DNA from 3 places in the Martinezella sp. CNPSo 3732 genome. Region 1 is predicted to be linked to each of the others. Evidence: riboswitches for the same ligand, from Rfam matches in the RefSeq annotation. Region 1 holds a riboswitch; each other region holds the start of a gene.
What was found. A riboswitch is a leader RNA that binds a small molecule or an ion and turns the genes downstream of it on or off. The one in region 1 is predicted to bind cobalamin.
Positions count from the first base shown of each region.

Region 2: it holds a riboswitch for cobalamin, as region 1 does, so the genes downstream of both, AC13RM_RS08775 (DUF1636 family protein) here and nrdH (glutaredoxin-like protein NrdH) in region 1, are expected to answer to the same signal.
Region 3: it holds a riboswitch for cobalamin, as region 1 does, so the genes downstream of both, AC13RM_RS29550 (aromatic ring-hydroxylating oxygenase subunit alpha) here and nrdH (glutaredoxin-like protein NrdH) in region 1, are expected to answer to the same signal.

Region 1 covers NZ_JBXSOO010000014.1:43,098-45,293, reverse strand. Annotated here, with positions in the region: gene nrdE (class 1b ribonucleoside-diphosphate reductase subunit alpha) at 1-432, opposite strand, end outside; gene nrdI (class Ib ribonucleoside-diphosphate reductase assembly flavoprotein NrdI) at 441-836, opposite strand; gene nrdH (glutaredoxin-like protein NrdH) at 848-1,069, opposite strand; cobalamin riboswitch at 1,316-1,533, opposite strand; gene AC13RM_RS21150 (hypothetical protein) at 1,693-2,196, shown strand, end outside.
Region 2 covers NZ_JBXSOO010000003.1:24,247-26,442, reverse strand. Annotated here, with positions in the region: gene AC13RM_RS08780 (FAD/NAD(P)-binding protein) at 1-881, shown strand, start outside; cobalamin riboswitch at 1,077-1,293, shown strand; gene AC13RM_RS08775 (DUF1636 family protein) at 1,402-1,815, shown strand; gene AC13RM_RS08770 (ABC transporter ATP-binding protein) at 1,826-2,196, shown strand, end outside.
Region 3 covers NZ_JBXSOO010000029.1:10,106-12,301, forward strand. Annotated here, with positions in the region: gene AC13RM_RS29550 (aromatic ring-hydroxylating oxygenase subunit alpha) at 1-1,005, opposite strand, end outside; cobalamin riboswitch at 1,102-1,305, opposite strand; gene AC13RM_RS29555 (DUF6656 family protein) at 1,653-2,196, shown strand, end outside.

The sequences.
Region 1 (2,196 bases):
GCGGTCTTCATAACGCTCAAGATAGCGCTTTCCGTCAAAGGTCTTCAGCGTGTAGCTGGTGTAGTATTTAAAGGCGCCGAGGAAGGTCGGAAAACGGAATTTCTTCGCATAGGCGTGATCGAAGAGATCGCGCACGAAATTGAAGGAATACTGATCCAGCACCTCCTGCTCGTAGTAGCCTTCCCTCACCAGATAATCGAGCTTTTCCCTGAGGTTATGGAAGAAGACCGTGTTCTGATTGACGTGCTGGAGGAAGTATTGCTTGGCCGCCATACGATCCTTGTCGAGCTGGATCTTTCCGTGCTCGTCATAGAGGTTCAGCATGGCGTTCAGTGCGTGATAATCCAATGCTGGTTCCGCCGCCTTGGCTGGCCGATCATTCGTGGTAGCAGAAAAAGTGCTCTGCGGTTTTTCGCCCGCGTCCCGCAACAAAGAAGAGCTTAGCGTATCCAAAATCGTTCCAATCCCTGTCTGACATTGGCGACATCCTCATCCGTGCCCAGAAGTTCGAACCGATAGAGATACGGCACCTGGCATTTGGCAGAGATGATGTCGCCGGCGATCCCGTAGGTCGCGCCGAAGTTGCTGTTGCCCGCGGCGATGACCCCGCGGATGTTCGAACGGTTGCCCGCATCGTTGAGGAAGCGGATCACCTGCTTGGGCACGGCCCCTTTGCCACCGTCGCCGCAATAGGTCGGGACGATCAGGACATAGGGCGAGGTCGTTCGAAATTCGTCTCCCGCGGCAAGCGGGATACGAGCAGCCGGCAATGCGAGCTTCGTAACGAAGCGATGGGTATTTTCCGACCGGCTGGAGAAATAGACGATCTCGCCCACCGCCCGGCTCCTTAAGCGAGAGCGCTGATCATGTCGGGACGGAAGCCGGCCCAATGCAACTCCCCGGCGACGACAACCGGAACCTGGCGATAGCCGAGACCCTGCACCAGCTCATAGGCGGCGGCATCGGTCGATACGTCGACGATGGTGTAGTCGATGCCTTGGCGATCAAGCGCGCGGGTCGTGGCTGTGCACTGGACGCAGGCGGGCTTGCTGTAGACGGTGATGCTCATGAGATATCCTCGTATGGATGGGCACGGAAAATCGCTCGGGCATCGGATGATGCCCGCTCGGCGGGTGAAAAGTGGAGCAAACCTAGCCGGCGGCCGGACGCATTTAAGCGGCCGTCACTCGCGCGGGCGACTATAGATACTCAGGAACATGGACTTCACCCCGAAGTTATCAGCGGGATCTTCGAGGAAGCGAGGGCGGCCATTATGCCGCATGGACCATCGCTCGCCAGCCGGACACCCCGCCCGTGGACGTCAATGCTCAAGGCAGGTCTCCTGGCTCGCGGGTCATAACATTCGTCTTGCCTTCCCAAGACACACGGTCTCAGTGACGTCATCGAACGAATGCTCACCGCTCACAGTTGCGGGGGCAGCTCCGGCTTGGCGATCATCATGTTCGCCGACCGGATTCCCGTCTTAGCCTCCAATTCTTGCGAATCAGAAGAACCTCGAACACTATATATAGTATCTTCAGTTAAAATTGCGTCAACTGCTTCGATGGCCTCAAGCCAATTTCGATGTTGATGAATTCCGACAATCCCGCCTGCCGCGTGCACAGGGGCTGGACAGATGCAGCGTTACTTCATTACGGTGCACATGTAATGTTATTACATAAAGGACCCTTCATGCCGAACACAAGCTCTGGTATCCTCCTTGCAGCCTCATCCTTGGCTTGCGCCTTGCTGCTTCCCTTCTCATCGTTTGCCGACGACGAAAAGGAGACGGAAAGCTGGCGACTATTCGTCGCCGATCACAGCCTGCCGATCGTCCGCGCGATCGATGCCTCAAGTGGCAAGGAAATCGGCCGGTTCGATCTTGACGGCTATGCCTCCCTGTCTCTCAGTCAATCCGGCCGCACCATATTTGCCGTGCAAGGCGAAAAGAATGTGGTCCACGCGATTGCGACCGGCATATCCCTCTCCGATCACGGCGAACATCGCGACATCGAGCTTTCCGATCCGAAACTGCTTCCAGCATCGATCAAGGGCGAAAAGCCTGGGCACGTGGTGACGCACGGCAACAATGTCGCGATCTTCTACGACCGCGACGACAAGTTCGATCTCCTGTCCGAAAATGGCCTTGCCGAAGGCAAACCCGATATTCGTTCATTCCGGACCATCGCCGCCCAC
Region 2 (2,196 bases), on a different contig from region 1:
GCTATGGCATTAGCGATCACGAATTCCAGGCCAGCGATCTCGTGACCGTGCCGACGACGGTGCGCGCGCGCCGTCTCGTGTCGCGACCGCATACGATCCTGCTCGGAAGCGGCCTGCGCGTTGTCGATCGGCTGCTGCAGATGCGTGAGAGCGGCTATACGGGGCAGATCACTATCGTTTCGCGGCGAGGCTTTCTGCCGCAGAGCCACACGCGCAATAATGCCGATCCGGTTTTCCCTGCCGACGAGATGCCCGGCAAGCTCAGCGAGATCGTCCGCTTCGTCCGCAAGGCTTGCGGCGAGGCGGAGGCGAACGGCCAGAGCTGGCAATCCGTCATGAACGGCTTGCGCAAGCACGCGCGCTCGCTTTGGCGATCCCTGCCGGCGGGGCAGAAGCAGCAGTTCAACCGCCATTTGCGGGCGCTTTATGACAGCCATCGCAATCGGCTGCCTGAGGCGCTGCATGTGCGTCTCAATCAGGAGCTTGCCGAGGGCAATACGCTGTTGCGGCGCGGTCATTTTATCCGCCGCACGCCGACTGGGCTGGTTTTGAGGCCGGCTGGCCGGCAGGAGACCGAGCAGCTCTATGCCGACGATGTAATCGACTGCCGGTGCCAGGCGCCGGATCTGAATGCACCCTTGCTGCGCAGCCTCATCGATGCCGGCCTTGCGGTGCCGGACGAGCTTGGCCTCGGCCTCGCCGTGGAGGCGACAGGGTCGCTCGAGGTCAACGGGCGCACGACAGAGGGGCTTTTTGCGATTGGTCCCTTGGGACTTGGAAGTCTCCCCGACATCGATCTGGTGCCTGAGATCGTGACGCAGGCCTATGCGGCGGCAGAGAGTGTCGCGGAGCGTTTCCATCCTCAGTGCAAGGCGGTCTAACAACTCAGCGGTTTCTTCCATTCTGGATCGTGATTGCGGCGCCTTCGCACATGCATATCGCAGTTTCGGCCGCGAACGGGATAGTGGCTTGTCATTTGTTATGTAATAACGTAACTAATGACTGCTACCTAAGCCGAAGCTCCAGGACTAATGAAAGCGCATATGACATCGCCGTTGCCCGCATCCGCTTTCTGTGACATGAATACCGCCGATGGTGCTGCTTTCGGATCGATCCTGATAGCGGCTGAAAAGGGAACACGGTGCGGATTACCCATCAGGGGCCAAGACCGTGGCTGCCCCCGCAACTGTAAGCGGAGAGCGCGTTCGCAATATGCCACTGGCGTTAAGCCGGGAAGGCGCGAACGAGTTGTGACCCGCGAGCCAGGAGACCTGCCATCGACGATATCAACCGCAACGGACGGGGTGTTCCGATGGAAAATCAGTGGTTGGGCGAGGGCGCCGCTGCGTCCGCTGGCCCTATCTTGACTGTGCCTCCGGCGAAATCTCCGGGAGGCATCTCATGGATAATACAAAAGAGGCGACGCACCGGATCACCGTGTGCACCAACTGCCGTTATGTCGGCAAACCATGCCGGCCGGGCCTCGAGCTCCTGAAGCATTTGCAGATGGCGATCTCCCAGGCTGGCGCTGCACTTGCGGATGATTTCTGCCTGGAAGGCAGTGTCTGCATGGCGGGTTGCGAACGGCCGTGCACGGTCGCTTTCCAGGCCACGGCAAAGGCGACGTACCTCTTCGGTGACATCGAGGATGCGAACGATATAGGTGCCCTCATCTCCTTCGCGCGGCTCTATCGGGATCGCCCCGATGGGCTGAGCCGCGAAAGCGAACGCCCGCGAGCGCTGGCAGGCAAGACCCTTGCGCGCATTCCCGCCGCCATCGTTTCAGCCGAACGCCAACTGGTCGTGTTGCAATAGGAGCCGGGTCATGTCCGAACGAAGCGCACGACTGGAAGCAGACGGCATCAGCTGGGGTGCCCAGAAGGGAATGCCGATCATCAGCGGTATTACGCTGTCCGTCGAGGCTGGCGCCCGGCTTGCCATCATCGGTCCGAACGGAGCCGGTAAGTCGACCTTGCTGCGCTGCCTCTATCGCGGCCTCAAGCCGCAGCGGGGCAGGGTGTATCTCGACGGCGTGGATCTGTGGTCCATCGGTCCGCGGGAGGCGGCGCAGCGGATCGCCGTCGTGCCGCAGGAGACGCCAGGCGATTTTCCTTTCAGTGTGCGGGATGTGGTGTTGATGGGGCGTATTCCGCATCGCAAGGGCATGGCGCGCTGGAGTGATCGCGATCACGACGT
Region 3 (2,196 bases), on a different contig from region 1:
CTTATGGACGAGCCACTTCGTGGTCACGGCAGTTTCCTCGGCGCTGATCGGCAGGACGCGGAAGGAGATCGCGTGGTCGCCGAGCATGTGGTTCCACGTCGTCGGATAGTGGAACAGCAGCATGGTGCCGATGCCGTTGATCGTCACATCGGGCGAGAGCGGCCGCCTGACGGCATTCTGGCCGGACATGGTGTAGCTCTCGGCACCTTCGATCAGCGGCATGCGGGCCGTGCGGAACTGCCCATCCGGCGAGATCTTGAATTCGCTCGGCAGGCCGGCGGCTTCGCAGCGTGCCCAGTGCTCGGTGATGACGGGGTCGCTCATCGCGCCCTGCACGCCGGTCACGGTCGGAGCTTCCGGGAAGGTGCGGCAGAGTTCGGGGTGATTGGCCGCGCAATGATAGCACTCGCGGTTGTTTTCCCAGACGAGCTTCCAGTTGCCCTTCTCGATGATGGTGCTCTGGAAGGCGACCTTGGCTTCGCTGATGCGGTGCGGCGCCATGTAGGGTTCGATCGTGGCGCGAACCGGTGCGAAATCGGGGGCGTTCTGCGCGAGGCAGATGAAGATGTAGCCGCCGACGCTTTCGCAGTGAACCGGCTTTAGCGAATACTGGCTCTTGTCGAAATCCTCCGCCATCTGGCGGGCGAAGAGCAGCGAGCCGTCGAGCTCGTAGGTCCACTGGTGATAGGGGCAGACGAGCTTTGCCGACGAGCCGCGCTCGGTGGTGCAGACACGCGAGCCGCGATGGCGACAGCTATTGTGGAAGGCGCGGATGACCTGATCGCGGCCGCGAACGATCACGACGGGATAATCGCCGATCTGGACGGTGAAATAATTGCCCGCGCGCGGCACTTCGCAATCATGGCCGATAAACAGCCAGTCGCGATAGTAGATCGTCTCCATATCGAGCTTGAAGTAATCCGGATCGGTGTAGAACGGTTGCTCAAGGCTCAAACCCGTCCGGTGGTTCTTCAGTTGCCGCAGAACTTTGCTGCCGATGTCCATTTGCCTATCCTTAGCAGTACCAGAAGGCGGGCAAAGGACATGCGCGGCCGATTGGGAGCGGCCAAAAGCAATGTCCCGACCACCCGCCGCGGTCAGTAAACCTATGTGCCCAAGGCTGGTTTCCGGGCTCTGGAGCGGCCCTGTTTCCAGAGCCCCATGGCACCTTCCCAGGTCGATCGACCCAGTGGCTTTATCCGCCATGCCTCACTCCACCACCGTTGCGGGGGCAGCGCCGGATTTTGACCGGCTTCCCAATTCTCCGTCTCCCTAGCAGACGGCACCTTGAGATTGATGGCATCATAGCTCTCGGCTCCGCCAGCCGCTGCGCTGCAATGCGACATCGGCTCCGAAATTGACGACAGTCGAAACGGGACGCCCGGACGGTTGCGTGCCGCGAGAATATAGAGAGGAAATTCAATTGGTTGGGCGCTTGCATCAGAGACGCTCCGAGCATCGTATGTGCATTCCACCAATGACGCTTTATCCTGATTGCGACAGGTCTGCAAACGGCCGATAATTGGGAGGCTAGTTGCACGGCTGAGAGCGCCGACAGAGCCGCTATCGGGAGCCTTCGGTCCGGCGCGGTCAAGCTCGGCTCAAGCTCCGTAGTCCATCATGTCGCCGAAGAGTTTATAGCGAGATCCGGCATGGCCAAACTCAGATATTTCGACGCTGGGAAGCCCGCCGAGCCTGAACCGGCGCAGCCGGTATCAACGACGGGGTACACCGAATTCCTGCGCACCGGCCGCATCAACCGCAACAGGCCGCATTGGCTGGCAGAAGAGCGCGAATACCTCACCCATGAACAGGTGGCCGAACGCACGGCGCTGAAGCTCCGGGACGCCGGCGAAAAGACCCACGACCGGCTCAACAATTTCCATAGGTCCATCCGCTTCCCGAAGCTCATCTTTCATCACACGCTGAAGGACACGCCGCATCTCGGCTATTGCCATGTCACCGCCGCGCGGACGCAATTCGCCCAATATGAGCAGGTGAACTGGGCCTTCTACATAGCCAACTTCTTTGCCCGGATCGGCCACGAAGAGAACTTCTTCGAGGATATCAGCCTCAAATATTCGCGGATGTATTTCGCGGTCGCCATCCATCCGGACAGGCAAGCCGAAGACAAGAAGCTGACGATCAATCGCGACGTCCGCGGCAACGGCGTACTGTTCCACACCCACGATCCGC